Regions from separate parts of the Rossellomorea sp. NPDC071047 genome, predicted to be linked through region 1. Evidence: riboswitches for the same ligand, from Rfam matches in the RefSeq annotation. Region 1 holds a riboswitch; each other region holds the start of a gene.
What was found. Region 1 has a riboswitch for thiamine pyrophosphate ahead of thiC (phosphomethylpyrimidine synthase ThiC). Riboswitches for the same ligand answer to the same signal wherever they lie in the genome.
Positions count from the first base shown of each region.

Region 1 (4,535 bases):
GCTTTTTAGCATCTCTTTTTCATATGGATGACAACTGCCGGCCAATATTCTTGGGTGGTTTTTTTGTGTTTATTTATCCTCCCGGAAGATACGATAGGTGCTTCACAAACATCATTCAGAAAGGAGGAACTTACATATGGCTAAGGATTTCCGATACTTATGTTATCCCTATATGCGTGAATCTGTTTCAACGGTAGATTTTGAGATCCGGACCGATTCATTGTCGACTAAAATCGGACTCGCGTCATCATTGACGGAGCACTTACCGAAAGTGCATGACGATTTACTGTATTTAGCTGAGATGGCGTACCATCTCAACGGCTCGGTGCGGGGAATGACGGCCATCCAGGAAGAGGACTTGAATAAATTGAGCCAAATGTACGATCGTTATGTGTTGGAAGTAGAGGAACGTATCCAAACCTTTGTCCTTCCACAGGGCTCGACAGCTGCATGCGTGCTTCATACCTGCCGCAGTGAAGCAAAAAAGTCCGTCCGTGCCTTACATAAAGTCAGTACTGAGATGAAAGTGGAGAACATTTTATTTAAATATGCCCATTTACTGGCAAATGTTCTGTTTGTTATGGCCGTTTATGTGAATAAATGTGAAGGGATTGAAGAAATTCCTTTTGTGAGTAAATCGTATAGAGACAAAAAATAGAGAAGCGGGGAAGATGAAATATGAAAAAGTCATGGTTAAACAGTTTACTATTATCAACCATCCTGGTTGTTTTCGCAGGGTGCAGCAATGGGGGAGAAGTAACATCCACAAAGGAAGTCAAGCATGAAGATGAGCCTTATACTGTGACAGATGACAGGGGAGAAGAGATTAGCTTTGAGAAAGTGCCGGAAACCGTTATTTCCTTACAGCCGAGTAACACAGAGATTCTCTTTGCCATAGGAGCAGGAGATAAGGTAATCGGGGCAACTGAATTCGACAACTATCCTGAAGAAGCGAAGGAGATTAAAAGAGTGTCGGATTCCATGACGGTCAATGCTGAAGAGGTCATTGCACTAAAGCCTGAAGTTGTCATTGCTTATACCACTGGAGATGATGCCGGAGTGAAGCAGCTTGAAGAGGCGGGATTAAACGTATTCGTCATTCAATCTGCCCAAACCTTTGAAGATGTTTATGGGGATATTGAACAAATTTCAACGGTAATGGGAGAAGAAAAGAAGGGGAACGAATTGGTGGATGGCATCAAGAAACAGATTTCAGTTGTGAAAGAAAAAGTGAGCACGCTAAAGGAAAAAGAACAAGTATATTTTGAAATCAGTCCCTCCCCTGATATTTATACAGCAGGAGCAGAAACGTTTCAGCAGGAAATACTGGAAACGGCCGGGGTGGAGAATATTTTTGTAGACCAAAAAGGCTGGGTGAAAGTAGGCGAAGAAGAAATCATTAAACGGAATCCCAATATGATCTTGACGACAGTGGGGTATGTCGACGAGCCGACAGCTGAAATCAAGTCCCGGGAAAGCTGGAAGGATGTAAATGCAGTGAAAAATGATCAGGTTCATTTCCTGGATTCAGACATTATGTCAAGACCGGGACCGCGTATCGGTGAAGCTGTTGAGCTAACAGCTGAAACGGTGTATCCGGAATTGTTTTCTGAATAGAGTAGGATGTTCGTTTGGAGAAGACAGTGATTTGAATGGGGAATCATTGTCTTTTTCATCTAAAGCTCTACCCTCTTCAGGCCATTATGATAAAGTATACGTAACATCATTACGTTAGGAGAATTCAACATGAGCAAACTGGAAGTCATAGTCTTGAATGAGGAGGATGCCAAAGTTGCAGAAGCATCCGGAGCAGATCGACTTGAATTGGTGTCTGCCATACATGAGGGAGGATTAACTCCTGATTTTCATGTGATAGAAAAAGTATTAAAGACTGTTTCGATTCCTGTTCAGATTATGATCCGATTACATAGTACATCTTTCTCGTATCAGTCTGATGAATTGCATACCATGGCCGAACAAGTTAGGACTATAGTTGAACTGGGAGGCTGTGGCATCGTTTTTGGCGCATTATCACATGGAGGTAAGCTTGATTCCCACGCTTTAAAAGAGATCGTACAAAGTGCGAAGGGTCAATCGATTACTTTTCACCGCGCTATCGACCAGTCAGATGATCCAGTAGCCTTATGTAAAGGAATATTCCACTCAGGCTTAAACGTTGATCGAATTCTCACATCAGGCGGAAAATCTGAAGTGAGTAAGGGATTGGATACGATTGGTGAAATGAGGGAAATTGAGAAAATTGGTGGTCCCATTATCATGCCGGGTTCAGGTATAACTGTGGAAAATATAGGCGGAATACACAGCAAGCTAAAAGCAAGAGAATATCATGTAGGATCCGGTGTCCGGCATAATGGGAGCTATGACTTAGGGATAGACTCTGAAAAGGTAATGGAAATCAAACATGTAATCATATCCTAACTTGATTTGTTACTATACTACTATTTGAAAAAAGAATGAATTATGGTAAAAATAGTATGTAATACAATAGAATACTATCAATATTTCTACTAGGGGAGTCCGATACATTGCTTGGACTGAGAGAAGAACGCATAAGTTCTTTGACCCTTTGAACCTGATCTGGATGATACCAGCGTAGGGAAGTAGTACGGAAGCGTTTATTTGTATTTTGAGGCGCTTACTACTTTTTGACATTTCGGGTTCTGACTATTCAGGACCCTTTTTTGTGTCTTCATTTCCTTCTTATGGTAAAGGGGGATGCCTGACGCAGTAACTTCTAAGATCCAATCAAAAGGAGGAGAAGTTAAGTGGCAATCGAATTAAAATCCCAATTTGAAAACAGTAAAAAAGTATATGTCGGAGGGTCAAGGCCAGACATACATGTACCGATGAGAGAAATTGAACTGAGTAGGACGAATCTTACCTTGGGCGTGGAAGAGAATGAACCGGTTCGTGTATACGATACAAGCGGACCTTATACTGATGAGCGTTACCAAGTCGATATTAATAAAGGATTACCTTCCGTTCGCACAGAGTGGATCCAGGAACGTCAGGATGTCACGGCTTACCCGGGACGTGAAATCGAACCGGAAGATAACGGCTATAAAGGAGACGGTCCTCGTACAAACGTAGAGTCGTTCCCTCCTATCAAACGTACCCCGATGCGGGCAAAAATGGGTCGCAATGTGACACAAATGCACTATGCGAAAAAAGGGATCATTACACCGGAAATGGAGTTCATCGCTATCCGGGAAAATGTTGATCCTTCATTTGTAAGAGAAGAAGTAGCAAGTGGCAGGGCCATCATTCCTGCTAATATCAATCATCCTGAATGTGAACCGATGATCATCGGTCGCCACTTTCATGTGAAAATAAACGCGAATATCGGAAACTCTGCCGTATCATCTTCCGTTGAAGAAGAAGTGGAGAAAATGACGTGGGCAACTCGTTGGGGTGCCGATACCATAATGGACTTATCAACAGGTAAGAACATTCATACAACAAGGGAGTGGGTCATTCGGAACTCCCCTGTCCCTGTTGGTACGGTACCGATCTATCAAGCACTTGAAAAAGTAAATGGAATTGCTGAGAATCTTACATGGGATGTGTACAGGGATACATTGATTGAACAGGCGGAGCAGGGTGTCGACTATTTCACCATCCATGCAGGTGTATTATTGCGGTATATTCATCTGACGGCTGATCGTACAACAGGCATTGTTTCCCGTGGAGGTTCAATCATGGCACAATGGTGTCTTGCCCATCATAAAGAGAACTTTCTTTATTCACATTTTGAAGATATATGTAAGATTTTAAAAGCCTATGATATCTCCGTTTCCTTAGGAGATGGTTTAAGGCCCGGATCAATTGCGGATGCGAATGATGAAGCACAGTTTGCCGAGCTTGAAACATTAGGCGAGCTAACCCAAATTGCTTGGAAGCATGATGTACAGGTGATGATTGAAGGCCCTGGTCATGTACCGATGCACATGATTAAAGAGAATGTCGATAAGCAAATGGAAATCTGTCATGAAGCTCCTTTTTATACCCTGGGGCCATTAACGACAGATATTGCACCCGGGTATGATCACATTACTTCCGCCATCGGGGCTGCCATGATCGGTTGGTTTGGAACAGCCATGCTGTGCTATGTAACACCGAAAGAGCATCTGGGATTACCGAATAAAGATGATGTGAGAGAGGGTGTCATTGCTTATAAAATAGCAGCACATGCAGCGGATTTAGCGAAAGGGCATCCAGGGGCACAAGTAAGAGATAATGCCGTTTCTAAGGCTCGATTTGAATTTAGATGGAATGACCAATTTAATTTATCCCTGGACCCGGAACGTGCAAGGGAGTATCATGATGAAACACTTCCTGCAGAAGGGGCAAAAACGGCCCATTTTTGTTCCATGTGCGGACCGAAATTTTGTTCAATGAGAATATCACATGATATAAGGGGTATGAAGGAGAAAAGCTTTGATGAAGCTCAAATGGAAATAGAAAAAGGATTGGAAGAAAAATCGAAGGAGTTTGTGGAAAATGGATCAAACATC
Region 1 is NZ_JBNNJT010000006.1:329,515-334,049, reverse strand. Features, by position in the region: gene ACQKFO_RS20070 (hypothetical protein) at 137-658, shown strand; gene ACQKFO_RS20065 (ABC transporter substrate-binding protein) at 679-1,617, shown strand; gene ACQKFO_RS20060 (copper homeostasis protein CutC) at 1,747-2,439, shown strand; TPP riboswitch at 2,521-2,637, shown strand; gene thiC (phosphomethylpyrimidine synthase ThiC) at 2,787-4,535, shown strand, end outside; gene ACQKFO_RS20050 (hypothetical protein) at 4,522-4,535, shown strand, end outside.

Region 2 (13,919 bases), on a different contig from region 1:
AGAAAAAGGCTATGATGTAGAGGTATATCATTGTGGGTTTGACCCTAATAGTCTTGATATGTTGATCATACGAGAAAAAGGAATCGCTATTTTCGATAGCACTGCACCACACGAATATTTCCCGGATAGGGAATCTGATGAGATCATCGATATGTATGAAAGATGCATCACTCAAGGGACCGATGAAAATTATGCTGCCGACATAGAACGTACGACGAAAGCCTATAAAGATAAAATGAAAGAAGCAATCTCATATCTTAAAGAAGCCAAATGCCTTCGTGAACAACTTGAATCCATCTATATAAAAGCCATGGACTTTTCAATGGTGAATACGATTAGAGAGGAAATCTTTCAGGAAATATATGAAGTGATAAAGAAGTAGTATAGTGAGTGAGCAAAGAACGCGATGATCATTAGGTGATCGCGTTTTTATTTGGTTGAAAAAATACTATGTGGGTTAATTCATACTTAACATGAGTCATTCTAATTCGGGATCCTTTTTGTTCTTGCTTTTTCAACACTAAACCTTCACTATTAGTAGACAAGTCAAATCTCGTTTTAAGAAAGTAGGAATGATCAATGAATTCGTTTGATTCACTGGGACTATCAAAAAGTCTTCAGAAAACCTTATCTACTAATGGAATAAATAAACCGACACTCATACAAGAAAATGTGATACCGACCCTTTTGGAGGGAAAAGATGTTATGGCCAAGGCTCAAACCGGTACAGGTAAAACCTTTGCTTACGTTTTACCGATTCTTGAAAAAAGTAAATCAAACACACATCATATTCAGAGTTTGATCATTACACCGACACGTGAACTGGCTATCCAGGTGACAAGTGAAATAAGAAAGCTCACAACGAAAAACAAAGGATATAGCGTTCTCTCCGTTTATGGTGGTAAAAGCCATGAAGAGGAAATCAAGGAACTGGAACAGAGTGTAAATGTTGTTGTTGGAACTCCGGGACGGCTTTTGGATCATCTGAAAAGAGGGAATCTCGATCTATCTCATCTTATGTTTTTAGTCATTGACGAAGCAGATCAGCTTCTGCAAGTAGGTTTTCTAAATAAAGTCGAAGAAATTTTAAGGAAAACGCCAGCTCATCGTCAAACGATGTTATTTTCTGCGACGATACCTGCTGAAATCAAAAAAATGGCGCGCAAATATATGAAAACTCCCCAATTTATCGAGGTGGCAGAACCAGAAAGATCCACTTCCATTAATCAATTTGCCATTTTTACAGTGGACCGGGCCAAGCAAGACACAGTCATTCAATTAATAGAGGCATTTCAACCAAGTAAATCCATCATTTTTTGCCGAACGAAACGACGGGTGACGAAATTGTACGAAGTGCTGAAGTCAAAAGGATATAAAGTGGCTGAACTTCATGGAGATATACCACAAGAGAAGCGTGAAGTAGTAATGGAGCAATTTAGAACCGGTGATGTACCAATGCTGGTTGCGACTGACGTGGCTTCCAGGGGATTGGATATTGAGGGGGTCACTCACGTATTTAATTATGACATGCCAGAGAATGCCGAGACCTACATTCACCGAATTGGAAGAACGGGGAGAGCGGGTGAAACAGGCTTAGCTTATACACTCTATTCTTCTGAAGAAAGAAGCCTCCTGGACGGAATTGAAGCAGAGCTGAATAGTCGGATTCAAAAGCAAAACCTTGGGAATACCATTTCACTAAAGTCAAAAACGACCTCTAAGAAAAAGGGAGATAAAAGAAAAGGAAAAAGGAATAGCAAGGATTTGGAATCCCTGACAAGGGAAAAGTACGTTTTCAGAGATAAAAAAATGACAAGTAGAAAGTCTCCTGTATCTCAACAACAAAAATCTTCCGAGGGGACAGCAGTAGAAATGCAGTATGACTTTAAAGAGAGAAAAACAGGAAAAAAATCTTCCTCTCAATCTAGTAATCGAAAAAATAAACGATAAAACCATGCGTAGGCATGGTTTTTATTGTGCAAAAATATCATTGGAGATCCGAAAGTATATCAGAATAATAACGGGTGAAAAACTATATTATATCAGTATAATGAATGTCTATAAGTGGTTTTATGGTAGGATAATAAAGGGTATTGCTATGAGTAAAGGAGTTAAATAGATTAATATGAAATTAGTATCGTGGAATGTAAATGGAATTAGAGCGTGTGTAAAAAAAGGATTTTTGGATTACTTTGAACATATGGACGCAGATATTTTTTGCCTTCAGGAAACAAAGCTTCAAGAAGGGCAAATCTCATTGGAATTAGAGGGATACCATCAATATTGGAACTATGCGATGCGAAAGGGATATTCAGGGACGTCCGTTTTCACTAAAAAGGAACCACTGGCTGTCTCATATGGTATCAATGATGACCATATAGAGCCTGAGGGAAGGATCATTACATGTGAGTTTGATTCTTTTTATTTGGTGAATGTTTATACCCCGAATTCCAAAAGGGATCTGTCGAGGATCGGTGAACGTCTGGAGTGGGAGGATGCCTTACGGGAGTATCTTCTTGATTTGGATCAACATAAACCTGTTGTTCTATGTGGGGACCTGAATGTCGCACATACCGAAATAGATTTGAAAAATGACAAATCAAATCGGGGGAATTCAGGCTTTACAGATGAAGAGCGCGGGAAAATGACCATGCTTCTGCAGGGAGGGTTTGTCGATAGCTTTCGGTATATCCATCCAACAAAGGATGATGCCTTTAGTTGGTGGTCCTATATGAGTAATGTCCGTGAACGGAATATTGGGTGGAGAATTGACTACTTTATTGTGTCAAACCGTTTAGCACCTGCTATAAAGACTGCAGAGATCCACTCTGAAATACTCGGAAGTGATCACTGTCCTGTATACTTAGAGTTAGAGTAGTGCATAAAAGAAGTAGAGAAATTACATTTGCGGAGGGTAAAGGATGTTAAGAAAGAGATTGCTGCAGTATATCGAAGAATCGAATGGTAGCGTTGCTTTATTTCCACAGGAAAAAGAATATGCACTAAAGCATGGATTACTGGATGCTGACAAGATAGCGACACGGGAATCCGGTTCAAAATTTGAAGAAGCTTATATCGAGCGTTGCGTGAAGGAAACGGAAGAACTTATCGCACAAGAAACTTTCATGTTCCTCGATCAGCCGATCACCTACCTAAAAAAACATAAAAACGAGTTTGTCTTCCTGGAATTGGACTGGTTTGACGTGATTGGAGTGGAGGCTGTCTCGATAGAAGTGGATGACGTGTTTGGAACATATGATGCGATGCTGGGGTTGAAGCTTCAAAAAAAATATCGCAGTCAAATTGAGCATTACTTGGAAGATACCCTTAAAGGCCAATCATCTTATGACTTATTGTTTAATGGTGAGGATGGATTATGGGATTTAAACATTACTTTAAACGATCTCCCTGATTTTCATGAAGGACTGACAATGCTTGCTTCTTACGAGCTCATATACGATTTCCTTTTTCAACTTCTTCAAAAGGTGGATGAGGCTTAAAGAAAAAATCCCCCTCGTATTCATGATCGAGGGGGATTATTTTGCTCTTTTTCGTTTGATTGGTTCGTAGTTTATTAATATTCCTTCATAAACCAGCTTCAAATGTTGATGATTTCTGAAATCTTCTGGTGTAATTAATGCAGGAAGTTTATTCCACAATTTGATTCCTGAGCGTTGAAGAATCTCTGCCACAAATTGAGAACAGAAGTACGAGTTACTGAATTCAACAGGTTCATTCAATGATACCCCGAAAACCCCTAATAAATTATAGAGAAATTTAGTGCGACTCCTCTTAAACACATTTAAAACCCGCCTCATTTTTACTATATCCCGTTCCGTAACTTCTAATTGATAAATAACACATGTGGTACTGGGATATTTGCTGTAGGTTCCATGAAATATATCCTCTTTCACAAATCCTCCGCTAATCGGGTTGTTTGGATGTTTCCGCCCGAAACTGTATAGTTCGTTTAAGTCCCGGTCAAAGGAGATTGAGGCATGATTGTAAGGTGCTTTTGTATATTTCTTGATGGATTTGGTGAACAAAGTTCCCGTGTCTGTCAGTAAAATATATATATATTTACCCTGCATAGCTCATTCCCTCTTTTAAAGTAGTAGAAATTCCCATATCCTTAATTATACAGTAATTTTACCGATTGAAATATAGTCATTTAAATTAGGGGGAGAATGATGATGGAATCAGCCATTTGGACTTTATTTGTTATTTTTATCGGATTGGTCGTTGTGACCGTCCTATTTTTACAGATTAAGAGTAATCAAAGAGGAAGAGATTTCTCGCGACTTTCGTTACGGGTTAAAACCTGGTGGGGGATGTTTGTTGTCTTTTGTTTAGCTACCCTGTTTAATCCGATCGTATCCATGTTCTCCTTGATGATTCTCTGCTTTTTTTCGCTTAAAGAGTATTTTTCTATGATGAAAACGAGAAAAGCGGATCGAAGGATTTTCCTGTGGGCTTACTTATCGATCCCCATTCAGTTTTATTGGATTTATATTGGATGGTATGGAATGTTCATTGTGTTTATTCCAGTTTATGTGTTTTTGTTATTACCTCTGCCTCGATTATTGGGGAAGGGGACATTGGGGTTCCTTCGCTCTGTCAGCTCGACTCAATGGGGGCTGATGCTGATGGTTTTCGGGTTAAGTCACCTTGCTTATTACCAGGTTGCTAATCCAACAATTGGTGCGAATCTAGTGCTTTTTTTAGTTGTGCTGACTCAGGTGAGCGATATTGTTCAGTATGTTGTATCGATATACATCGGGAAGCGGAAGGTAGTACCGACCTCTAATCCAACCATTACATGGGAAGGCTTTTTGGCTGCTGTGTTGGTGACGACGGGCGTGTCCTATTTTATTTATCCTTTTTTAACTCCTCTAGATATGAAATTTGGAATCCTATCGGGCATGATTATCAGCATCACTGGTTTTTTTGGAAGCTTGACGATTTCTGTTTTGAAACGTGATCTCCTGATCGGTGATCAAGAAAAAGTTGCTTCATTAAAAGAAAGTTACCTAAATCGTGTCGACAGTTTAGCCTACACATCTCCCATATTCTTTCACATCATTCGTTACTACTTTGATTTCATGTGAAAAAGGTAAGAGGGGCGCACCTTGTGTAGGTCCGTCCCTCTTACTATCATCATTTATTACCAGGGCGCTTGCTGATTTCTTCTGTGACGACATGAGCCAAGTCATCATTTCCGAATAGGGAGAGGACACCCAGTAAAGTCGTGTCGGGAATTTCTTCAGACTCATCTTTAGAGACCGTTAAGTCAATCCCTTGCAATAATGCAGGATTTTCCCCTTGAGTGGGGTAGGCTTTCTGATAAAGGGCTGCAGGGTCAAGATCGTGATTCACACACCACTGGGCAAACACAAGAATCATCATATGCTCGTCCTTTTGATAGTTTTCAATGATTTTTTCTTGCATCTCTTTAGAATTCATTGTCATTCTCTCCTTAAACTTCATATCTGCTACTATTATAACGAAGTTTGGGGACCAAGCCCATTCATTTACTTGTTAAGCTGATTAAAGGAATACGTTTTTAAAATCCATCGATTTAGGTGTATAATAGGATGATGAAAGAAACTTGTTTCACATTGAAAGGAAGTTAGATAAATGAACATTACCAGTCATAGTGCCGAGGAACTGAAAGATCCTACCGGTATTCTAAATGGAGATCGATATGAAGTCATTCTTGATATTGAAGTACCTGAGGATGATGAGCTTTACAGAGAACAGGGTATTTACATAAAGGTCATTTTTGTTCGCGACGAGAACGGTTCCAGGATCGTCCAGTCGACCATTGTAGAAAGAAATACTGAGGCGTATCTTGACTTTGAATTAGAAGAAGATGAAGAAAGTCTCCTTCTATCATATTGTGAGGAAAATATCAGGTAATCGATATAAGCTGCACCCTCTACATTCGAAACCAAACGAATGTAGAGGTTTTTTTGTTATTGGTTCATTTATTTCCTCACCATAAACATCCCATTTTAACCCTTTCCTTCTTGCGTGACTGATAATTCAGAGATTTCAGTGTTGGCATGGAAATTGCATAATAATTAATTGAAAATAGATTAATAGAAGGGAGAAATGTTGATGAATGGTTATTGGGATAAAGCGAAGAAACTATTCATTGTTATAACTGTATTTGCAGTTATAAGCAGCATGGCAACTTCCAGTGCATTTGCCAAGAAAAACGAAAACAGCATCAAAGGGAGTCTATTGATTGTCGGAGGAGCTTTAGGCAGCAGCAACTCGGCTGTTTATGAAGAATTCATTAAACTATCAGGGGGTAAAAAGAAAGCGAAAATAGGAATCATCCCTTCTGCTTCAGGCTCTCTGAAGTCATCAAATCAATTTAAGGAAGATTTGATTTCCTATGGATTAGCAGAATCGGCTATTGAAATCCTTCCGCTATCTTCTCATGATTTCTCAGGGACAGAAGAAGACGAAAGCGAATGGAAAGATAACGCTCAAAAGAAAGAAATAACAAAAAAAATCAAAAAGTTGACAGGTATTTGGTTTGTCGGTGGAGATCAACTAAAGATCACAGACACATTAGTAAAGGGCAATGGAAAAAACACGAAAGCCTTAGATGAAATTTGGAAGGTTTACCGCAAAGGTGCCGTTCTTGGTGGGACAAGTGCAGGAGCAGCCATCATGAGTGATGTGATGATTACAGGCGGTGATAGTTTAGGAGGGCTTCGTCAAGAGTTTATTACGGAAGACTTATCCAATCTGGATGAAGAATATGCACCTGTCTATATTGAAAAAGGGCTTGGATTCTTTCAATGGGGAATTGTAGATCAACATTTTAATGAAAGATCACGTCTGGGTAGACTTGCGGCAGCAGCCATCCGCTACGAAACGAATAAAAAACATCTTGCCTATGGAATTGATGAAGACACAGCGATGGTGGTAAACAATGAAAAACAAACGATTTCAGTTTTAGGCAGAAGTAATATTACGGTAGTGGATGTATCTCAATCTACTTTAACAGGAAAAGAAATAAAGAACATTGATCTCAGTTATATTTCTCCTGGTGATGTGCTCAATGTGAAAACGAAAGAATTTCACATGAGCGAGGATAAGGTTGAAACAAGAGACTATGAATATTATAACTTTAGACCCCTATCGGCTACCGGAGTTCTATCATCTTATGGAACATTGCCACATTACCTGTCGTATTCCCTGGTGGACAATGAGGCGGTAAGTAAGATTAATAGTTATATTTACGATAGTGAAGGAAATGGCTTTGAGCTGGAGTTTAAGCAGACAGATGAAACAAACGGATATTGGGGTTATCAGGATGGTCAAAAGGACTCATACTCCCTATTGCATGTGGAAATGAATGTCTCACCTGTATCCGTTCATTTTCATAAGAAAGATCAGCTTTCACATGACTTTACTTCTTCCTCATTAGAAGTACCTGAAAGTTCTTTTGATCCTGAAACAAAGGGTAGCCTGGTAATCGTTGGAGGAGCTTTGGGAAGTAGTAATGAAGAAGTGTACAGCGAATTTATCAATCGGGCAGGGGAAAATGGGAAGATCGGGATTATCCCTGCTGCGAGTTCCAGTTTAAAGTCTTCACATGCATTTAAAGAGGATTTGTCATCTTTCGGTGTACCCCAAGAAAATGTCGACATTCTTCCTCTATCAAACCATGATTTTAAAGGGACGGAAGAAGATGAGTCTAACTGGATGAATAATAAAAACAATTCGGATATAGCAGAAAGTATACTGGAGTACGATGCCATTTGGTTTGTAGGTGGAGATCAAACGGATATCACCGAAACATTGTTCAACCAAGATGGAACTCAATCATTAGCTCTTGAAAATATTTGGGAGATCTATCGTAATGGAGCTGTTCTTGGCGGTACAAGTGCAGGAGCTGCAATCATGAGCGATGTGATGATTGCAGGTGGTGGAAGCTATGACACTCTATCAAAAGGCTTCACTGATACGTATGACGGCATGTCTCAACAAGAAGGCGGACCTGGATATCTTGAAAAAGGATTAGGATTCTTCCCGTACGGTATCGTGGATCAGCACTTTGATAAAAAAGCACGATTGGGACGTTTAATTGCAACCACTGCTGAGCATGGAGAAGAAAATGAATTCTCGTATGGGATTGATGAAGATACAGCGATGATAGTGGATAACGAAGCGAAAACCATTGAGGTAAAAGGTAGAGGCGGCGTTTCTGTAGTAGATTTGAGTCAGTCAGATCTATCACAAACATCGCATACGTATAAAAATGTACACTTATCATGGATTACCTCAGGGGATCAATTAAATTTAAACACGAAGGAATATGCGATCAGTAATCATAAAGTTTCAACAAAAGACTATGAATACTACGAATATATTGCTGCTCCCCATACAGGAGTATTAACTCCGCACCCTTCACTTGCAAATTATTTAAGCTATAGCCTTCTTGATAACTTTGGACAGGATGTAGTGAAAAGCTATAGTTTTTCTAATGATGAAGGATTTGAACTGACTTTCAAAAAAGGAGATCAATCGGAAGGCTTTTGGGGGTATAAAGATGGAAACAAAGATGATTACTCATATCTCAATGTGAAGATGGATATCGAACCAGTACAAATCTCGATTGAAACCAAATAATATTAAACGGAAAGCCTGGGCGGATTGACGCTCTGGCTTTTTTAAAATGAAACGAGTTTTTCATGTCATTTGTCGGTATATATGATTGATAGTATCTGTTATACTAGTGATAACAAAGTGCTAGCAGATGATAACAGGTAGATAGGGGAGGAGGGCGAACCTTGTCAGATCAAGGAAGAATGCAACTTAATGTAAGGGTTAATAAGGAAACATCAGAGAAACTGGATGAAATCGTTGAATACTATCAGCAAAACACGAAAATTGGAAGAGTTTACAAAGGTGATGTTTTAACAGATATTATCCATAAATCCTATGAAATCATGCAGAAGCAAAAGGCGATTCAGAATCGGAAATATTAGTATTTGTTAATGATGAATTTCATACGATTTTCTTGTCTATTCGGCGGGGGGATTCTTATACCGTTTGTATGAAAATGGGTATAATTTATGTCATACTATAAGTTACATAGTTAAAAAAACTGAAAGTAAAAGAGGTTATTTTATTGTGCAAATGCCGAAAAAGTTAATCAATATTCAAAAAGGTTCCGGAATTTCCCCGTACATATGGAGCATCATCAGCATCCTGCCATTTTATTTTATCTTTCAGTCCTCCTCTACAATTGAAATAGTTGTAGGGATTTCCTTGACCATCATGTTCTTTATTTCTTTACGATTTGCTTTTATTTCAAGAGATTGGCCGGTTTATTTATGGACATCGATTTTAATCGCGATATCCATTACCATGACCATTCAATTTAATTTCATCTATTTTGCTTTTTACATTGCCTACTATAATGGGAATATAAAAAATCGGGTGGCGTTTTTAACCCTATACATCATTCACTTGGTGTTAACGACGGCATCGATCAATTATAATTTTGTTATACAGGATGAATTATTTTTATCTCAATTTCCTTTTATTCTGATCATATGGATAAGTGTCATTCTGTTGCCGTTTAATATTTATAACCGAAATAAACAGGTGCAGCTCGAAGATCAGTTGGAAGATGCTAATAAACGTATTTCAGACCTGGTCAAGCAGGAGGAACGCCAGAGGATTGCCCGTGATCTACACGATACTCTGGGTCAAAAGCTTTCTCTTATCGGCCTGAAAAGCGATCTGGCCAGAAAATTGGTGTACAAAGATCCAGAGCAGGCCAGAAGCGAATTAAAGGATGTTCAGCAAACCGCACGAACGGCTTTAAGTGAAGTTAGGACAATGGTATCTCAAATGAGGGGAATTCGACTAAAAGACGAAATCGTCCGGATTAAACAGCTATTAAAGGCAGCGGAAATTGATTTCGTCATGGATGATCAGGTCATGCTGCCCCAGACATCACTCTTTCTGGAAAATATCTTGAGCATGTGCCTAAAAGAAGCCGTTACGAATGTTGTCAAACACAGCATGGCTTCTTACTGTGAGCTAATCATAGAAGAGTCGGATAAAGAGATGACCATCATAGTGAAGGACGATGGTATGGGGATTCAGGGAGATTACACTCAGTCTAAAGGCAGCGGCTTAATCGGGATGAGAGAACGGTTAGAATTTGTTAATGGGAGCTTAGACGTTTTTTCAGAGAATGGGACCACATTGATTATGAGAGTACCGAAAGTAATCAAGCAAACAGACAGGGAGGGAATGGAATGATTCGAATTGTTATTGCAGAAGACCAAAGAATGTTATTAGGTGCCTTAGGCTCGTTACTTAGTTTAGAGGATGATATGGAAGTGGTTGGAAAGGCAGGCAATGGAGAAGAAGCCATTGCCCTCGTCCACGAGCTGCAGCCGGATATTTGTATCATGGATATTGAAATGCCCAAAAAAACCGGTCTTGAAGCAGCAGAGGAATTAAAAGGCGAAAATTGCAAAGTGATTATCCTGACAACCTTTGCCAGGTCCGGTTATTTCCAACGTGCATTAAAAGGAGGCGTGAAGGGTTATTTGTTAAAGGATAGCCCGAGTGAAGAACTGGCGAACTCCATTCGTCTTGTCATGGAGGGGAAACGTATTTATGCACCAGAGCTCATGGACGATGTGTATAGTGAAGAGAACCCCCTGACTGACCGTGAAAAAGAAGTGTTGGAGCTGGTTGCTGACGGGAAAAACACGAAGGAGATAGCCGATGAGCTTAGCCTCAAAACGGGTACCGTCCGAAACTACATCTCAACCATACTCGACAAGCTTGAAGTGAAAAATCGAATCGAAGCCATCACTCAATCAAAAGAAAAAGGATGGTTTAAATGATGGGCAGGGACGGACCTCCATGTTGGAGGTCCGTCCCTGCTTTAAGGTGGATTTTGTTTTACTCTACTCTATTGGTTGTATATTTATACGGTTCTAACAGTCACTTGATTTTCCTTTACAAGATCTTTAATCGGAATGAATTCCATTTAATTTTTCATAGGAGGTATCCGTTGCTATGATTGGTTTTGTATAGAAAGGGCCAATGGGAAAATGATGAAAGGTTTTCTTTTTGCTGTTGACAAGTAAAAGAATCATGGTACGATAACATCGAATACAAAATTTCATAAGACGATCCACTAGGGGTGCCTTCTAAAAGGCTGAGATTAAAGTGTGACTTTAAGACCCTTTGAACCTGATCTGGTTGAGACCAGCGTAGGGAAGTGGTGTTTGACGGTCACATAGAATTGAATTCTATCAAACTGATCTCAAGCCACTTTCTGTATGCGGTATGCATAATGAAAGTGGCTTTTTTTATTGCCCATTTCGGGTCGTCTGGAAAAGGAGAAAGATACTATGTCATTTACAGCGTACTTAAGAAACGAAGTGAAGGAAATTTGGGAAGCGAGTTTTCACCATCCTTTCGTAAAAGGTATCGGGGATGGAACCCTTCCCCTTGAAAACTTCAGGTACTACATTCTGCAGGATGCCTATTACCTCTCACACTTTTCAAAGGTGCAGGCACTTGGTGCGGCCAAAGCAACAGACTTACATACTACATCGAGAATGGCAGCACACGCTGTGGGGACAAATGAAGCGGAGCTTTCACTCCATGAGAATTTCTCAAACCGTTTAGGGATTACGGAAGAAGAAAAACGGCTGTTCAAGCCCGCTCCTACGGCTTATGCCTATACGTCGCATATGTATCGATCCGCACAATATGGAGGACTGGCAGATGTTCTTGCGGCCATACTCCCCTGTTACTGGTTGTATTATGAGATCGGTGAGCACTTGAAATTATGTACACCCAAGGAAGGTATTTATCAGGAGTGGATCGCAGCTTATGGTGGAGAATGGTTTCGGGAGTTAGTGGAAGAACAGATTCAGCGATTGGATGGATTGGCTGAAACGATGACGCAAACAGATAAGGAAAGAATGAAAGAGAATTTCATTTTGAGCAGCATTTATGAATTACAGTTTTGGGAGATGGCATACACACTTGAGAAGTGGCCGTTTCAGACATCTCTAGGTAAAGAAGGTACAATACATGTCTAATTTAAAGCTGACGGACATTTTAGTAACGGTCGTGATCTCCATAGGTTTTGGAATTATATATAAGCTATGGGGACCGGTGTACAACTTTTTAAAGCCATTTGGATTGCATGCTGATCAATTGATCTATGGGATGTGGTTCATGGCGGCAACCGTGGCTTTTTTAATCATTCGGAAACCTGGCGTCGCACTTCTGGCAGAGATTGCAGCATCTTCAGGGGAATTTCTCATGGGAAGTGAATGGGGCCTCGAGGTACTCCTATTCGGTCTGATTCAAGGTTTGTTTGCAGAGTTGATTTTCCTTATCACCCGCTATAAGCGTTATGATGTCATCATCATTTGTACAGCAGCTGTGGGCTCAGCAATTGGCTCAATTCTGATGGACTATGCTAAAGGGTACATGGGAGACCTGGTTCTGTGGAATTTATCACTTTTTATTGGTGCCAGATTAATAGGATCCATCGTGATAGCAGGCATCGGAGCCTTTTATCTCGTTAAGGCTCTGGAGAAAACGGGGGTAACCAGTTTGGTCAGACGTGCGGACCAAAAAGATTATGATGCCCTGAACCAGTAAAGGAGGGAAAGACGATGCATATTGAAAATCTGCGCCTTACATTTTCCGGTTCAGAGAAACTGATGTTTAAAGACATAAGCCTTTCGATAGAAGACGGGGAAAAGGTATTGCTACTGGGGCCATCTGGTTGTGGAAAATCCACACTCCTCCAGGTTTTATCCGGTGTGATACCCCATTCGATAGATGTGCCGATGAAAGCGGACTCGATTGAGCGTCCTGAATCCTTCGGATATGTCTTTCAAGATCCGGACGCTCAATTTTGTATGCCCTATGTAGATGAGGAAATTGCCTTTGTTTTGGAGAACAAGCAGATACCAAGAGACGAAATGCGAGAGATAATTAACGATCTGTTAGAGAAAGTGAATTTAAGTCTGACGTATTCACATACAAAAATCTCCTCTCTATCAGGGGGGATGAAGCAAAAATTGGCCATTGCTTCTGCTCTTGCGCTCCATCCCCAAACACTATTTCTGGATGAGCCTACAGCCATGTTAGACGAAGAAAGCACCAAATCTGTATGGGAAACAGTGAAGACGGCATGTAAAGATAAAACGTTACTTATCGTTGAGCATAAGTTGACTAACGTATTGGAGATCATTGATCGTATTATTCTATTCGATGTGAATGGAAGGATAGTGGCTGATGGTCCAAAGGCTCACATTTTATCACATTTCAAGGAAACATTGAAATCAGTAGGGGTATGGTATCCGGAGGCGTGGAAAGATTATCTTTCATCCCACCCTCCGGAGAAGGTTGCCCCGTTTGGAAAAAAGAATCTAAAGCTAGAGAACTTCAAAGGGTATGTACAAAAAGAGGAGAAGATCCATCTTCAAAATGCCGTCTGTTTTAGAGGTGAATGGATTGCAATCACCGGAAAGAATGGAGCAGGGAAATCAACATTACTCCACAGTCTCATGAAATTCATCGAAACGACCGGGACGTATGAATTATATGGAAGACAAGTAAAAGGAAAGAATGTTCCAGATGAATGTACGTTTGTTTTTCAAAATCCCGAGTTTCAGTTTGTGACACACAGTGTGTTTGATGAAGTTGCGTATACCTTTCGTCGGGGGAAAGTGGATGAAGGAAGATTGGAGGAAAAGGTGCATGCACTATTGAAGCGATTCAAGCTTGATCCATACAATCATCATCATCCCTATCATTTATCCATGGGGCAAAAGCGCAGGTTAAGCGTCGCAGCGTCACTTGTCAGGAATAAAGATATTCTATTATTGGACGAA
Region 2 is NZ_JBNNJT010000001.1:782,508-796,426, forward strand. Features, by position in the region: gene ACQKFO_RS04110 (PRK06851 family protein) at 1-382, shown strand, start outside; gene ACQKFO_RS04115 (DEAD/DEAH box helicase) at 580-1,950, shown strand; gene ACQKFO_RS04120 (exodeoxyribonuclease III) at 2,126-2,878, shown strand; gene ACQKFO_RS04125 (branched-chain amino acid aminotransferase) at 2,922-3,500, shown strand; gene ACQKFO_RS04130 (hypothetical protein) at 3,537-4,091, opposite strand; gene ACQKFO_RS04135 (phosphatidate cytidylyltransferase) at 4,332-5,108, shown strand; gene ACQKFO_RS04140 (hypothetical protein) at 5,158-5,463, opposite strand; gene ACQKFO_RS04145 (DUF6509 family protein) at 5,638-5,919, shown strand; gene ACQKFO_RS04150 (cyanophycinase) at 6,121-8,652, shown strand; gene ACQKFO_RS04155 (hypothetical protein) at 8,814-9,011, shown strand; gene ACQKFO_RS04160 (sensor histidine kinase) at 9,163-10,299, shown strand; gene ACQKFO_RS04165 (response regulator transcription factor) at 10,296-10,895, shown strand; TPP riboswitch at 11,184-11,291, shown strand; gene tenA (thiaminase II) at 11,409-12,107, shown strand; gene ACQKFO_RS04175 (ECF transporter S component) at 12,100-12,678, shown strand; gene ACQKFO_RS04180 (ABC transporter ATP-binding protein) at 12,693-13,919, shown strand, end outside.
Region 2: linked by a shared signal. The riboswitch ahead of tenA (thiaminase II) and the one ahead of thiC (phosphomethylpyrimidine synthase ThiC) in region 1 are both predicted to bind thiamine pyrophosphate.

Region 3 (13,919 bases), on a different contig from region 1:
TCAGGTTATTAAGAGTAAGAGACAGGAAGTGAGGGATGTCATGTGGGTCACGACCACAGCCATGGACACAATCAGAATAAAAAAGCATTATTAATCAGTTTCCTATTTATTTTTACCTTTATGATTGTAGAAGTCATAGGTGGAATCGTCACAAATAGTCTTGCTCTTCTCTCTGATGCGGGGCATATGCTTAGTGATGCAGCCGCCATAGGTCTTAGTTTGGCAGCTTTTTATATAGGTGAGAAGGCGTCGGATAAAGGGAAGACGTATGGGTACAAGAGATTTGAAATACTGGCTGCGTTTATTAATGGCATCACGTTGATTTTCGTTTCCCTCTATATTTTCTGGGAAGCGTATCATCGTTTCATAGATACTCCCATGGTTTCACCAGGTATGATCGTGATCGCCAGCATAGGTCTGGTTGTAAACATTATTGTCGCATGGATTTTAATGAGAGGCGATACGGAGCATAACTTGAATGTCCGGAGTGCATTTCTCCATGTGCTTGGTGATATGTTGGGGTCAGTAGGGGCCATCGCAGCCGGACTCTTGATTTATTTCTTTAATTGGAACTTGGCGGATCCTATTGCATCTGTTATTGTGGCGATTCTTATCGTGATATCCGGATGGAGAGTCACGAAAGATTCTGTACACATCTTGATGGAAGGCTCGCCAGCGAACATAGATACCGACAAAGTGAAAATGGGTATGGCCGAAATTACGGGAGTCATTGAAGTCCATGACCTTCATGTGTGGTGCATCACTTCGGAATTCACAGCCCTGAGCTGTCATGTAGTGGTGGAAAAAGAAGTGGATAGAGATATGATTCTATTAAAGGTATCCAAATTTCTTGAAGAGGAATTTGATATTCATCACTCTACCATTCAAGTTGAAGGGAAAAGTGTCACAGAGGGCCACCATCACATTTGTACGTAACAGCTCTCGCTTTCTCCTAATATTACCAATGTATAAGAAGATGTTTAGTTCCCTCCTGATGTGGGGTATATCCTCAACTGGAGGGATGAACATGTTACATCAAGAAAATAAATCACAGCAACAAAAGACACCCGAATTTAAAAAAGACTTCTACATTCAACAATTATTAAGGATTGGCGTATATAAGTATTTTGGAAAGCAGCTTTATGAGCTCTCGATGAATGAACTACAAGATGTCTATCTGGAATATTATGTTGGTGGAGATATAGCTCAATAAAAAAAGACGAACCTTTTACAAGAAAAGGATCGTCTTTTTTGTTGTTGAAAGCTTTAAGGAACATCATGCCCCATAGAGGTCTGCAGGATCTCAAACCATTGATCGTGATTTAATGTAATGGACATAGAGTCGATTGCATGTTGAATGCGTTCCTTTTTACCTGAACCGACGATGGGCATTATGTTTGCCGGGTGATTAAGTAGCCATGCATATAGAACCTCGTCAATTCCCTTTGCATTTGTTTCTTCTTGAATTTTCTTCAATGTATGTTGAAGACGAACGGCTTTCTCATCTTCACCTCTGAAGATCGCCCCGCCTGCGAGTGGTGACCAGGCCATCGGTGCGACACGCTTCTCTTGGCAAAGGTTTAACGTACCGTCTTCAAAGTTTTCTAAATGGTATGCAGATAATTCGATTTGATTGGTGATCAACGGAAAAGGTAAGTAGGATTGAAGCATATTCCATTGATGATCTTTAAAGTTGGATACTCCGAAATGACGGACCTTTCCTTCCTCTTTCAATTGAGTGAAGGCTTCAGCCACTTCTTCTCCATTCATAAATGGATCTGGCCTGTGAATCAATAATAAATCGATGTAGTCCGTTTTCAGGTTCTGCAGGGAGTTTTCAACAGAAGTCAAAATATGCTTTTTACTCGTGTTGTAATGATGTGTCTTATGTTCCGGACGATTGTCAGAAGGCAGGACGATACCGCATTTCGTCACAATCTCCATTTTTTCCCTTAAGGATGACTGAAGGTTCAGAGCTTCACCAAATAACGCTTCACATGTATACGAGCCATAAATATCTGCGTGATCAAAAGTCGTGATTCCGTTTTCAAGATTGTGCTGAATTAAAGAAAGAGTGTCTTCTTTGGATTGATTCCAGTCTGAAAGTCTCCACAACCCATGAATGATTCTTGAGAATGATAAGTCTTCCGTCATTTGTATTCTTTGCATCGATACAACCTCTTTTCATATGGTATGTAGACATTCTTTCATAGTCATACTAAAGGTATATTACTATGTTTGGAAAGGAATTAAAAATGATTGAACCTCTTCAAGATCTATTATTGAACTGGAAGGTTCATCCTTCCTCCATAGAGACGATGGAAAGTCATCCGAATGTTTATAAGGTGAGGAGTCGGGAGAAGACATTTTATTTAAAAAAGAGATTGAACTCTTCAGTGGATAAGCGCATAGAGGAGCTGCTCTTAACTTCTTTTTTGCTGGAAAAGGGAATTACTGTTGAAAGGCCGCTGTTAACTGTCTCACAACAGCCGTATGTACGACAGCATCTAGTTTTCTACTCCTTGTATCAAGCTCTGGAAGGACTACCAGTACAAGTCTATTCCTTAGCTTCTTTGAAAATGGTGGGAAACTACCTATCCCAACTCCATGACAGGCTAAGAAATTACGTCTGTAAAAACGAGGTGAAGGAGTGGGAAATCGAAACGCATATGAGAGAGTGGATAGGAGGGCAGGATTCAACATTGATAGAAAGGTTGAGTGCAGGGTTTCTTGGAAGGCTGAATGGATGGTCTTTTTCCTATAGCAAATTGCCCCATCAACTCGTCCATAGCGACTGTCATCCACGTAATATCCTCATCAAAGAAGAAAGGGTGACAGGACTCATAGATTTCGAGAGGATACGAAAGGCACCCCGCATAACAGATGTCTGTTACTTTCTCGCAGGGATGCTTAAAGACCAGGTTCTGCAGGGCGAGGGTGGGCAAGTTGAATGTATTCATGCCTTTATGGGGGGCTATCAGAGCGATGGTACTTTAACTCAAGAAGAAAAGGAACTGATGCCATTTTTAGTCATTATCTTTCTTCTTCAATACACGTTCTTTTACGATCAAAAAGGATATTCACAAGTCGTATCTACATACATCCCGTTCATTAACAGGCTGGTAAATTCCGGTGATTATGAACGGGCCTTTCAATTGTGAATTTATTTAAGAGGAAATGCTTGAATATCCACCTTTTCTGTGGCAAAGTAGGGAAGGAGATAACGTTTAATTTCATAGTACAAGTGTAGGGGGACCGGTGTGGCCGGTTGAGATTGTATCCTGACAGATACTGACCCTTTGAACCTGAACTGGCTGATACCAGCGTAGGAAACATTCTCTTAAACATTACATAATCATGTTTAACGATGCGTCCCTCGCTGAAGCTTGGGGCGCTTTTTTTGTTGTTGTGTCCTAACGTTCTTAGGTGTTTTACATTCATTCTCTAAACTGAGTGAAGAATAAGTATAAACGTTACAACTACATACAAGGATTTGAGGAGGAAACATGATGAAAAAGTGGATGTATATTATCTGTTCTGTCTTTCTTTTAACTGCTTGCAGTGGTGGAGGAAATGCATCAGAACAGAAAGAAGGTCTTAAAAAGGTTACGGTTGTACTGGACTGGACACCGAATACCAATCACACTGGATTATACGTTGCGAAAGAAAAAGGATACTTTGAAGAGCAGGGGCTGGATGTGGATATCATCTTACCCGGTGAGGCAGGGGCAGATCAACTCGTTGCCTCGGGTAAAGCTGAGTTCGGAGTCGGATATCAGGAAAGTGTCACGCAAGCAAGGGTTCAGGACGTGCCACTCGTATCTATCGCTGCGGTCATACAGCATAATACATCCGGGTTTGCTTCACCTAAGGATAAGGGTATAACGACTCCAAAGGATTTTGAAGGGAAAAGTTATGGAGGATGGGGATCACCTGTAGAAAAAGCAGTCATGACGTCGATTATGAAACAAGAAAATGCTGATGTAGAGAAAGTGGATTTTGTAAATATGGGTGATACAGATTTCTTTACTGCTGTGAAACGGGATGTTGACTTTGCTTGGATCTACTATGGATGGACAGGTATTGAAGCAGAGCTTCGTGGTGAGGATTTGAATATGATGTACGTTAAGGATTATTCTGAAAAACTGGATTATTACACCCCTGTACTGACGACGAATGAAAAGATGATTGAAAAAGACCCTGATACGGTTAAAGCTTTTTTATCAGCTTCTTCAAAAGGCTATCAGTTTGCGATCGACGATCCTGAAGGGGCCGGTAAGGTCCTATTAGATGCAGCTCCGGATCTAGATAAGGAATTAGTCATGAAGAGTCAGGAATGGCTTGCTCCTAAATACAAGGATGACGCTGACAGATGGGGAGAGCAGAAGCTGGAGGTTTGGGAAAACTATGCTTCATGGATGTATGATAATGATTTATTAGATAAGGAACTGGACAGTAAAAAAGCATTCACAAACGAATTCCTACCAAAATAAGAGGTGAACAAAATGGGGAACGCACTCGTAAGCATACAAATTATTCCGAAGACGAAAAATGGTGAAGATGTTATACCTTACGTGGATGAAGCGATCGCGATCATTGATAAATCTGGTGTCCGTTATGAAGTCCATCCATTAGAAACGACAATGGAAGGGGATCTGACTGACTTATTTAAGGTGATTGAACAAATGAATGAACGAATGATCGAAATGGGGAGCTCAAACGTCATTTCTCAAATCAAGGTTTTATATCAGCCTGCAGGGATTGAAATGAATCAATTAACGGAGAAGTATAAAGGATGAAAGCATGGCTATCAAAAGGATGGAGACCCTTCTTGGTCCTCATCCTTTTATTCATCATTTGGGAAGTCACCATTAGAGTATTTGAGGTACCTGCATGGTTAATGCCTTCACCTTCAGAGATATGGGCAGAAGGAGTCGCCTCATGGTCCACGTTTACAGGACATCTTGCATCGACCACTCTCCTTACAATCGGAGGGTTTATGATTGGATGTACGATTGGAATCGGGACAGCAGTTGGTCTGCACACTCTGCCTAAAGTAAGAGAAGCGATATATCCACTAATGATTTTGTCTCAAAATATTCCGATTATCGTTCTGGCACCTTTACTTGTTATCTGGTTTGGATTTGGACTATTGCCGAAAATCATTGTCATTACCTTGATTTGTTTCTTTCCTGTAGCGGTCTCGGCATTGGATGGATTCAGACAGACAAACTCAGAGTACATCCTTTACATGAAAATGTCGGGAGCCACAAAAGGTCAAATCTTTCGGAAGGTTGAATGGCCGCATGCACTTCCTTCCATCTTCTCAGGATTGAAAATTTCAGCTACCTATAGTGTGATGGGGGCGGTGATTTCAGAGTGGTTAGGTGCACAGAAAGGAATCGGTGTCTATATGACTCTTGCATCTTCTTCCTTCAGGACAGACAGGGTATTTGTAGCCATATTTATGATTATGCTCTTAAGCCTTGTATTCTTTGGAATCATTTTGTTATTAGAAAAAATCATGATTAAGTGGAATCGAAAGGAGGACAGGTAACATGACGACCTTATCCATACAAAATATGTCTAAATACTTTGATGGGGAGCTGATCCTCGATGAGCTTTCCATTCATGTTAAAGAAGGTGAGTTTGTCTCGATCCTTGGTCCTTCAGGAAGCGGAAAGAGCACGCTGTTTCACGTAATCGGTGGATTATTCACACCCGATTCAGGAGATATTCAATTAGATGGAAAATCGATAAATGGGCAAAGAGGGACCATCAGTTATATGCCGCAAAGTCCTTCCCTCCTGCCATGGAGAACCGTAATCGAGAATGTGATGCTTGGTCAGGAGTTACATGGGAAGAGAGATAGGAATAAAGCATTGAGCATGATTGAACGGGCGGGATTGAAGGGGTACGAGAATGCGTATCCCGATGATTTATCCGGAGGGATGAAGCAGCGGGTGGCGTTCATTCGTGCCCTTGTCAGTCCACAATCCTTTTTATGCCTGGATGAGCCTTTTTCTGCCCTGGATGAATTCACGCGGTTGGACATGCAGAAATGGCTCCTTTCCATTTGGGAGGAAGACTTGAGTTCCGTTCTATTTGTGACTCATAATATCGACGAAGCCCTGTTCCTGTCAGACCGGATCATTGTATTATCGACCCGGCCAGCCAGGGTGCAGAAGGAGTTCGAAGTACCATTTCCCCGTCCCCGCGACAAAGATATTCTCTTAACAGAGGAGTTTTTGAAATGGAAAACGGGCATTTTTGAGGAGCTTTCTCAATATGTGTAAACCTGCCTTGATTGATGCCCATATTCACTTGGATTTATATGAAGGATATGAACGTGATAAGATTCTGCAGGAACTTGAACTGTATTCTGTAGAAGCGCTCATATCTGTATCGTTCCACCTTCAATCGACCAGGACAAATTTAGATCTCTCAAGAAGAGATGCAAGAATCAAACCGGCTGCAGGGTTCCATCCTGAGCAGGAACTTCCTTCTAAAAGAGATGTTGAAGAGCTTCTGGCATTCATTAAGTTGTATCAACAGGAAATAGTGGCGATTGGAGAAGTTGGATTGCCTTATTATAGAATGAAAGAAGATCCTGATGTTAAAGTGGAGCCGTATATCGATCTGTTGGAACAGTTTTTTATTGAATCAAAGAGGGTGAACAAACCGATTATCCTTCATGCAGTGTATGAGCATGCACCGATCGTTTGTGACCTGTTAGAAAAACACTCCATAGAAAAAGCACATTTTCATTGGTTTAAGGGAGATGAAAAGACCATTGAAAGAATGAAGAAAAATGGCTATTCCATCTCCATTACCCCTGATGTCCTTTATGAGAAGGAGATACAGGAGCTTGTTAAGAAGTACCCAATCGAAGGACTTATGGTAGAAACGGACGGTCCTTGGCGTTTTGAAGGCATCTTCCAGGGAAGGATGACCCACCCCGGGATCATGCATCGGTCCATTGAAAAAATCGCCGAAATAAAACGCATCAAAGAAGCAGAAGTATATAAACAGCTGTTTAAGAATACAACTGAATTTTATGGGATTTCCTAAATCATTCTTCTCTTGCATCATTGGTGCAGGAGAAGTTTTTTTATAAACATCTTTTACCATCATATTTATCAGGGAGATAACAAAAAATGATAGTAATGACGTTTAGGAAAAAGGTGAAAAGAATGGAACTGAATGATCAATATATGCCTTATCAAGCAGGCGATGTAGTTTATGTGATTTATCGAAATCCGCATACGCAAAGTGTAGCGAACGTGCAGGAAGCTGCCGTAGTGCATGATCCGGAAAATCCGAACGAACTGGCATTATTTTTATATGAAACCTATTATCCGTTAACACATGAAATAGCCGTTTATTCTTCAGAAGCTGAAGCGGAGCAAGCCTATACTCAATCATTTGGAGACCTGTAGGAGGGATGAATCATGGTTAAACCGTTCGTGCCACAATTGGTCTACTTTGAACCGAATGCCTTGGAATATCCCCTGGGTAAAGAGCTCAAAGAAAAGTTTGAAAAAATGGATGTTGAAATCAGGTACACAACATCGCATAATCAGGTTCGTAATTTGCCAGGGGACAACCATTTTCAGAAATACCGGATTGCAAAATCCACATTAGTAGTCGGAGTGAGGAAAACGTTGAAGTTTGATACATCAAAACCGTCTGCTGAATATGCCATCCCATTTGCAACAGGATGCATGGGGCACTGCCATTATTGCTATCTGCAAACAACGATGGGGAGTAAACCATATATACGAACGTATGTGAATGTGGATGAAATATTTGAGTCGGCAGACAAGTATATAGCAGAAAGAGCTCCTGAATTCACACGCTTTGAAGCTGCTTGTACGTCAGATATCGTAGGGATCGATCATCTCACTCATACTCTAAAACGAGCCATCGAGCATTTTGGTGAATCCGAACATGGCAAGCTTCGTTTTGTGACGAAATTCCATCATGTCGACCATCTGCTTGATGCGAAGCATAATGGAAAAACCAGGTTCCGGTTCAGTATCAATGCCGATTATGTGATTAAGAATTTTGAGCCTGGTACATCTCCTCTGGATAAGCGCCTTGAGGCTGCGGGGAAGGTTGCGAGGGCTGGATATCCATTGGGATTCATTGTGGCACCAATCTATATCCATGAAGGATGGCAGGAAGGGTATAAGCAAATGTTTGAACATTTGGAAGCACATCTGCCGGAAGAAGCGAAAAAGGATTTAACCTTTGAATTCATTCAACATCGTTTCACCAAACCGGCCAAAAGAGTCATAGAGAAAAATTATCCGATGACAAAGCTTGAACTTAATGAGGAAGAACGGCGATATAAATGGGGTAAATACGGGATCGGAAAGTATATCTATCAGAAGGACGAAGAGCAGGAAATGAAAGATCATCTGTATGCCTACATGGAAAAACATTTTCCAAAAGCGAAGTTGGAGTATTTCACCTAAAAAAAGGGACTGATTACAATACAATATCAGTTGTAATCAGTCCCCTTAATGTAGTTGTGGTAAAAGATTTTCCAAATCTTTCACTCTCATGGCAATTTCATCACAAATTTCTTGATAGTGTACCCATTCTTCAATGAGTGTCGCAGAACGCTTCCTTGGATTAGGCAAATTCCAATAGATGACTTTATCTTCTAATTCAGATGGAATCTCGATCTTATCATCATATTCTGTATCCTGAATCGCAACAATAACCGAAGCATTACCAAGTTCATTCATCTCAAGACGTGTAAGTGGGAATGAGCTGATGTCAATACATAACTCTTTCATTGCTAAAACGCTGAATTCAGCACGACTCTCAGCAACACATCCGGCACTTTTGAATGACCAATCTGACACATCAAGCTTCTCGGCCCACCCTTCAGCTATCAAGCTGCGCTGTTGACTACTTGAAAGAAAATAGACTGTTTTATTCATATTTGGTATGTTCCTTTCTATTTTCATGCTGTTATTACTATTTACCCAATCACTCAGTGTTTAATCATAAAATGTAAAAAAGAAAAGTTTGGAAGTTGTTCTGTAGTCAAATAGAATCATTCAACTCCCACATATTGTGTGGGGTGTGAAGTGAAACATAGTAAAAATGTTTTAATTCACCATTAATCTTCTTCAATTATTAAAAAAATCAGTATAATAGGAAAAGGAGAATGAAGAAGCAGCGAAAAAAACGGATGGGAAGGCAGTTCAGGAAGAGATGATAGAAAAATTAAAAAAATAGTTTTGCTAAAAGTAATTAAGGGTAAACATCTTTTAATTATTTTGTATTCAATAGGGGAGGTACATCTATGAAATTTAATTTAACAACTAAGATTATTATTGCCTTAATACTAGGGGCGATTGTGGGATTACTGCTTAATATTTTTGCTAAAGATATATTTGATATATTAGATCCTTATCTATTTACTCCGTTAGGGAAGATATTCCTTAACCTAATCAGCATGCTTGTTGTACCAATTGTGTTTCTATCCATCGTTCTTGGATCTGCAGGTCTGGGTGACCCTAAGAAACTGGGGAGAATAGGGTTGAAGACTATTGTATTCTTCTTAATGACTACCTGCATAGCCATCGTAATCGGTTTATCTCTGGCTTATGTCATAGATCCCGGTTTGGTGGAGGGAATCGATAAAACACAATCAGAAGGTTTTGAAACGGAAGATGCTCCTCCTGTTGGAGAGACCCTCATGAACATTATTCCAAAAAATCCACTAACGGCGATGACAGAGGGAAATATGCTGCAAATCATTGCATTTGCCATCTTTATTGGGTTTGGATTAACAGCTTTAGGGGATAAAACAAAAGGAATATTAAAGCTGGTTGAACAAGGTAATGACCTGATGATGTACCTTGTGACACTTGTGATGAAATTCGCTCCATACGGAACATTCGGATTAATCGCTTCAGCAATAGGAAGCCAGGGTTTCAGTGCATTGAAGGCGATGTGGCTTTACTTTGTAGTCGTTCTTGCTGCATTGATCATTCACGCCATCGTAACCTATGGTGGAACGATTCTCCTTCTGGCAAAAAAGAATCCGCTTTGGTTCTTCAAAAATTTCAGTCCTGCGATGAGCGTAGGATTCAGTACATCAAGCAGTAACGCGACTCTTCCCATCTCTATGGATGTTGCCCAACAGCGTTTAGGCGTATCGAAATCAGTAAGCTCCTTCGTTCAACCATTGGGAGCTACCATCAACATGGATGGTACTGCGATCATGCAGGGGGTTGCAACCGTCTTTATCGCTCAGGTATATGGTGTTGATTTATCAATGGAACAACTGATTACGGTCGTACTTACGGCTGTCTTAGCCAGTATTGGTACAGCAGGGGTTCCTGGAGTCGGATTGATCCTTCTTGCGATGGTATTAAGCAGTGTAAACCTGCCGGTAGAAGGAATTGGATTAATTCTGGGGATTGACCGCCTGCTTGATATGGCAAGGACTTCCATCAATATCTCGGGAGATGCAGCGTGTGCTCTGTTTGTATCAGAATCCGAGAAGAAACGTACAATTAAGGAACAAAGAGGAGAGGCGTAATTTAATCATATATTAAATCGAGTCTATGGCGTGTAAAGGCGATAGACTCGATTTTTTTTATCATTTTATTTCGTGGTATCTTTCTAATGCCCGTTCCCTAGCGGCTTTATGGTCCACGATCGGATAGGGATAATGCTTTCCCAGGATGACCCCCGCATCTTTCAGAATGTCCACGGAAGCATCTGATGGTTTGTGGATATGTTTATTGGGAACATCTTTTAATTCAGGAACCCACTTCCGGATATAGGTGCCTTCTTTATCGAATTTTTCACTTTGAAGGGTTGGATTGAAGATTCGGAAGTAGGGGGCTGAATCAAAGCCGGAGCCTGCGATCCACTGCCATCCCATTGAATTATTGGCGAGGTCTGCATCAATCAGTGTATTCAAAAACCACTTAGCGCCTTCTTGCCAATGTATCAGTAAATGCTTGGTCAGGAACGATGCAACGATCATTCTGACACGGTTGTGCATGAACCCCGTTGCCCATAATTCTCTCATTCCAGCATCAACGATTGGATAGCCTGTCTCTCCTCTTGTCCATTTTTCCAAATGATCCCTTTCCTTTTCCCATCGGAAATCCTTGAATTTCTCATTTACAGGCCGAATGGTGGACTCCGGGAAATGAAGCAGAACGGAGTAGGAGAAGTCTCTCCAAATTAATTGTTTAACAAATGGTTCAACTTGAGAACCTTTTATTTTCAGGAGTGAATGATACAAACTTCTTACCGATAGGACACCAAGGGCTAAGTAAGGGGATAAGGTAGAGTGGTGACCTTCTGCTGGGAAGTCTCTTCCTTCAGAATAGTCATTGATGCTTTTTTTAACAAATGCATGATACCTTTTAATAGCAGCTTTTTCGCCGGGGTCCCAAATGCTTTCCATGACGTGAAACCAGGGAATAGAGGGCATTAGATTTAAATCGTCCAGGGATAGGCCATCCAAATCGAGGACTGGGACCTCTACTTTCTTCACTGATGGGAGAGGTTTCGGGATTTCCTCCTTCCTTAATGATTTATAAAAAGCTGAGTACACTTTATAAGGGGTGTCGTCATCCTTTTTGATTTTCCAAGGCGGAAGAAGAAGTGTCCCTTCGAATGTTTGAACATCTACTCCCTGTGCGGACAAAGAACGGGCTAATGTGAGATCCCGCTCATAAACACTTGGATCATAGACTCTATTCCAGTAAACCCCTTGTGCATTTGTTTTCTGAACCCATTGAGGGAGGAGATCTTCTAGTTTTCCTCTATCTACCCAAAGATGCCCGTTAATAGATTGAAGCGACCTCTGGAATGCCTCTAAATTCTGATGCAGCCACCACTTCCTGGCTTCTCCAGGGGGGCAGTGAGAGGTTCCTTCATCCAGGATATATAGAGGAATCACCATTCCTTCTTGAGAAGCTCTATAGAGAGCTGGGTGATCGTGAATCCGAAGGTCCTCCCTAATAAGGACAATGATACGTTTTGTCATGCTTTTCCCTCCGTTTTAGCCGAATTCGTCAATTATTTAGCTAAAGTATAGTAAAATAAACGCCGTGATACAAAAATCGATGGGTTTAATCAAAACATTAAAATATTCTTGAAAATGGAAATAAGGTTAGTGTAATATTACACTATAAAGAAATAAGGTGTGAATCGATGACAAAAGAAGAGATCGTTCTAATCATTTCAGATAAATTAAGGCTAATACGAACAGAGGCAGGTTATACACAGGATAAGATGGCGAATATTATCGGATTATCAAAAAAAACCCTTGTTCAAATTGAAAAAGGCAGAGTCATGGCCGGCTGGACAGCGGTCATTGCCATCTGCGCATTGTTTAAAGATAGTGAGACCTTAACCACGAGTCTTGGGGGGGAGCCCCTTGAAATCATAGAGACCATTGCTCGGGAAGGCATTGATTATCGGAAGGAGAAAACGTTGGGCGGGAAGGTCTGGTGGAAAGATGTAAAGAAGAATGATGAATACATTCTTCAACAAAACCTTTTCAGTCAGCACTTCCGAATTTTAGACTTTGAAGACTATCGGATATACAGCAGCTTTGACGAGAATAATGCCCATAAACGTTTTGATGAATTAAATGGTAAGTAATACATATGTAAATGGAGGGACGGACCTATTATAGGTCCGTCCCTCCATTCGTTTCCTTTATTTTACGACCAGGACACTGGTTTCGCAGTTTTGAGTGACTTTTTCACTGACGCTGCCAAGCACCCATTTCTTCATGCCGGATTTACGGCTGCTCCCGACTACTACGAGGTCTGCCTGGATTTCTTTGGCATATTCACATATGCGTTTTGCTTCTGAACCGGATAGGTGAATATAGTTTGCTTCAATCCCGTAAGGAGAAAGTTTTTCTTTAGCATTTTTCAAAAAGTGATGTGTAGAGGATGGTGTCTTAATTTCATGACGTTCTTCCTCCGTAGTATGAACTTTGTTGTCTGGTGAAACTGACAAATTCCCCATATAATTGTTATCAAACCCTGGTGACGTATCTGCCAACGCGTGGGTAGGGGTATAGTTGTCATGACTTTCATTAGCTACCTTTTCATCTGATATATGGAGTACGGTTAATTGTGTATCTATAGAACCTTTTATTAATTTTTGCACTTCATCCAATGCTTTCTTGCTTCCATCGGTTTCATCGTAAGCTAACAAGATATGTTTATACATCAAAATCACCTCATCAATAGGATATCTATTATTTACCCAATATTAAGTTTTTTAATCTTTTTCCGGAAAACGATGAATTGAATAATGAGCATTGATTCAACAATCGCTTTATAACAGAAAGAAAGAGCAGAACGGGGGGAAGATCCGTTCTGCTCTTTCTCTTTGATTAAAACTCATATAATAGCAGGAATAATGTTTAATTTGAATGGTATTTATTAAAGCATGCTGATAATCCAACCAATGACAACAATTGCTCCAATGACCATTAAGATTGTACGTACCATTAAAATCACCTCGACTTATCGTATCAATGAAATATGTTTTGTATTTCTAACCGGTTAATGTAAAGTTACCCTGTCAACGAATAGTTGAAACCTTCTCCACATTATTATTTAACCAGGTTAATCCTTCATGGGTTATTTCTGTACCAATTCTCCCTCTCTGGATCAATACATACCCAAGATCCTGGAGTTCGTTTAATCTTGTCCTGATTTGTTGAACGGATAGAGGAGTGGAGCTTCGTTGCAGGGAAGAATAAATCTTTTGTCTGCTGGCTCGCTTTCCTTCTTCGAAAAATTCAACTAAAGCGGTAAGGATATTTACATACTCCCCGGTTTTAGACATTGTGATAGAAGGAAGGGAAAAGGTACCCTTAGTATGTTCCTTTTCGATGAAATTATTAT
Region 3 is NZ_JBNNJT010000005.1:77,709-91,627, forward strand. Features, by position in the region: gene ACQKFO_RS16995 (heavy metal translocating P-type ATPase) at 1-32, shown strand, start outside; gene ACQKFO_RS17000 (cation diffusion facilitator family transporter) at 43-936, shown strand; gene ACQKFO_RS17005 (Fur-regulated basic protein FbpA) at 1,028-1,213, shown strand; gene ACQKFO_RS17010 (aldo/keto reductase) at 1,267-2,169, opposite strand; gene ACQKFO_RS17015 (phosphotransferase enzyme family protein) at 2,235-3,161, shown strand; TPP riboswitch at 3,239-3,349, shown strand; gene ACQKFO_RS17020 (ABC transporter substrate-binding protein) at 3,510-4,493, shown strand; gene ACQKFO_RS17025 (thiamine-binding protein) at 4,506-4,799, shown strand; gene ACQKFO_RS17030 (ABC transporter permease) at 4,796-5,557, shown strand; gene ACQKFO_RS17035 (ABC transporter ATP-binding protein) at 5,559-6,296, shown strand; gene ACQKFO_RS17040 (TatD family hydrolase) at 6,289-7,071, shown strand; gene ACQKFO_RS17045 (transcriptional regulator SplA domain-containing protein) at 7,194-7,439, shown strand; gene splB (spore photoproduct lyase) at 7,452-8,480, shown strand; gene ACQKFO_RS17055 (phosphatase) at 8,526-8,954, opposite strand; gene ACQKFO_RS17060 (dicarboxylate/amino acid:cation symporter) at 9,323-10,567, shown strand; gene ACQKFO_RS17065 (cryptochrome/photolyase family protein) at 10,628-12,034, opposite strand; gene ACQKFO_RS17070 (helix-turn-helix transcriptional regulator) at 12,202-12,654, shown strand; gene ACQKFO_RS17075 (universal stress protein) at 12,712-13,236, opposite strand; gene ACQKFO_RS17080 (sigma-54 interaction domain-containing protein) at 13,594-13,919, opposite strand, start outside.
Region 3: linked by a shared signal. The riboswitch ahead of ACQKFO_RS17020 (ABC transporter substrate-binding protein) and the one ahead of thiC (phosphomethylpyrimidine synthase ThiC) in region 1 are both predicted to bind thiamine pyrophosphate.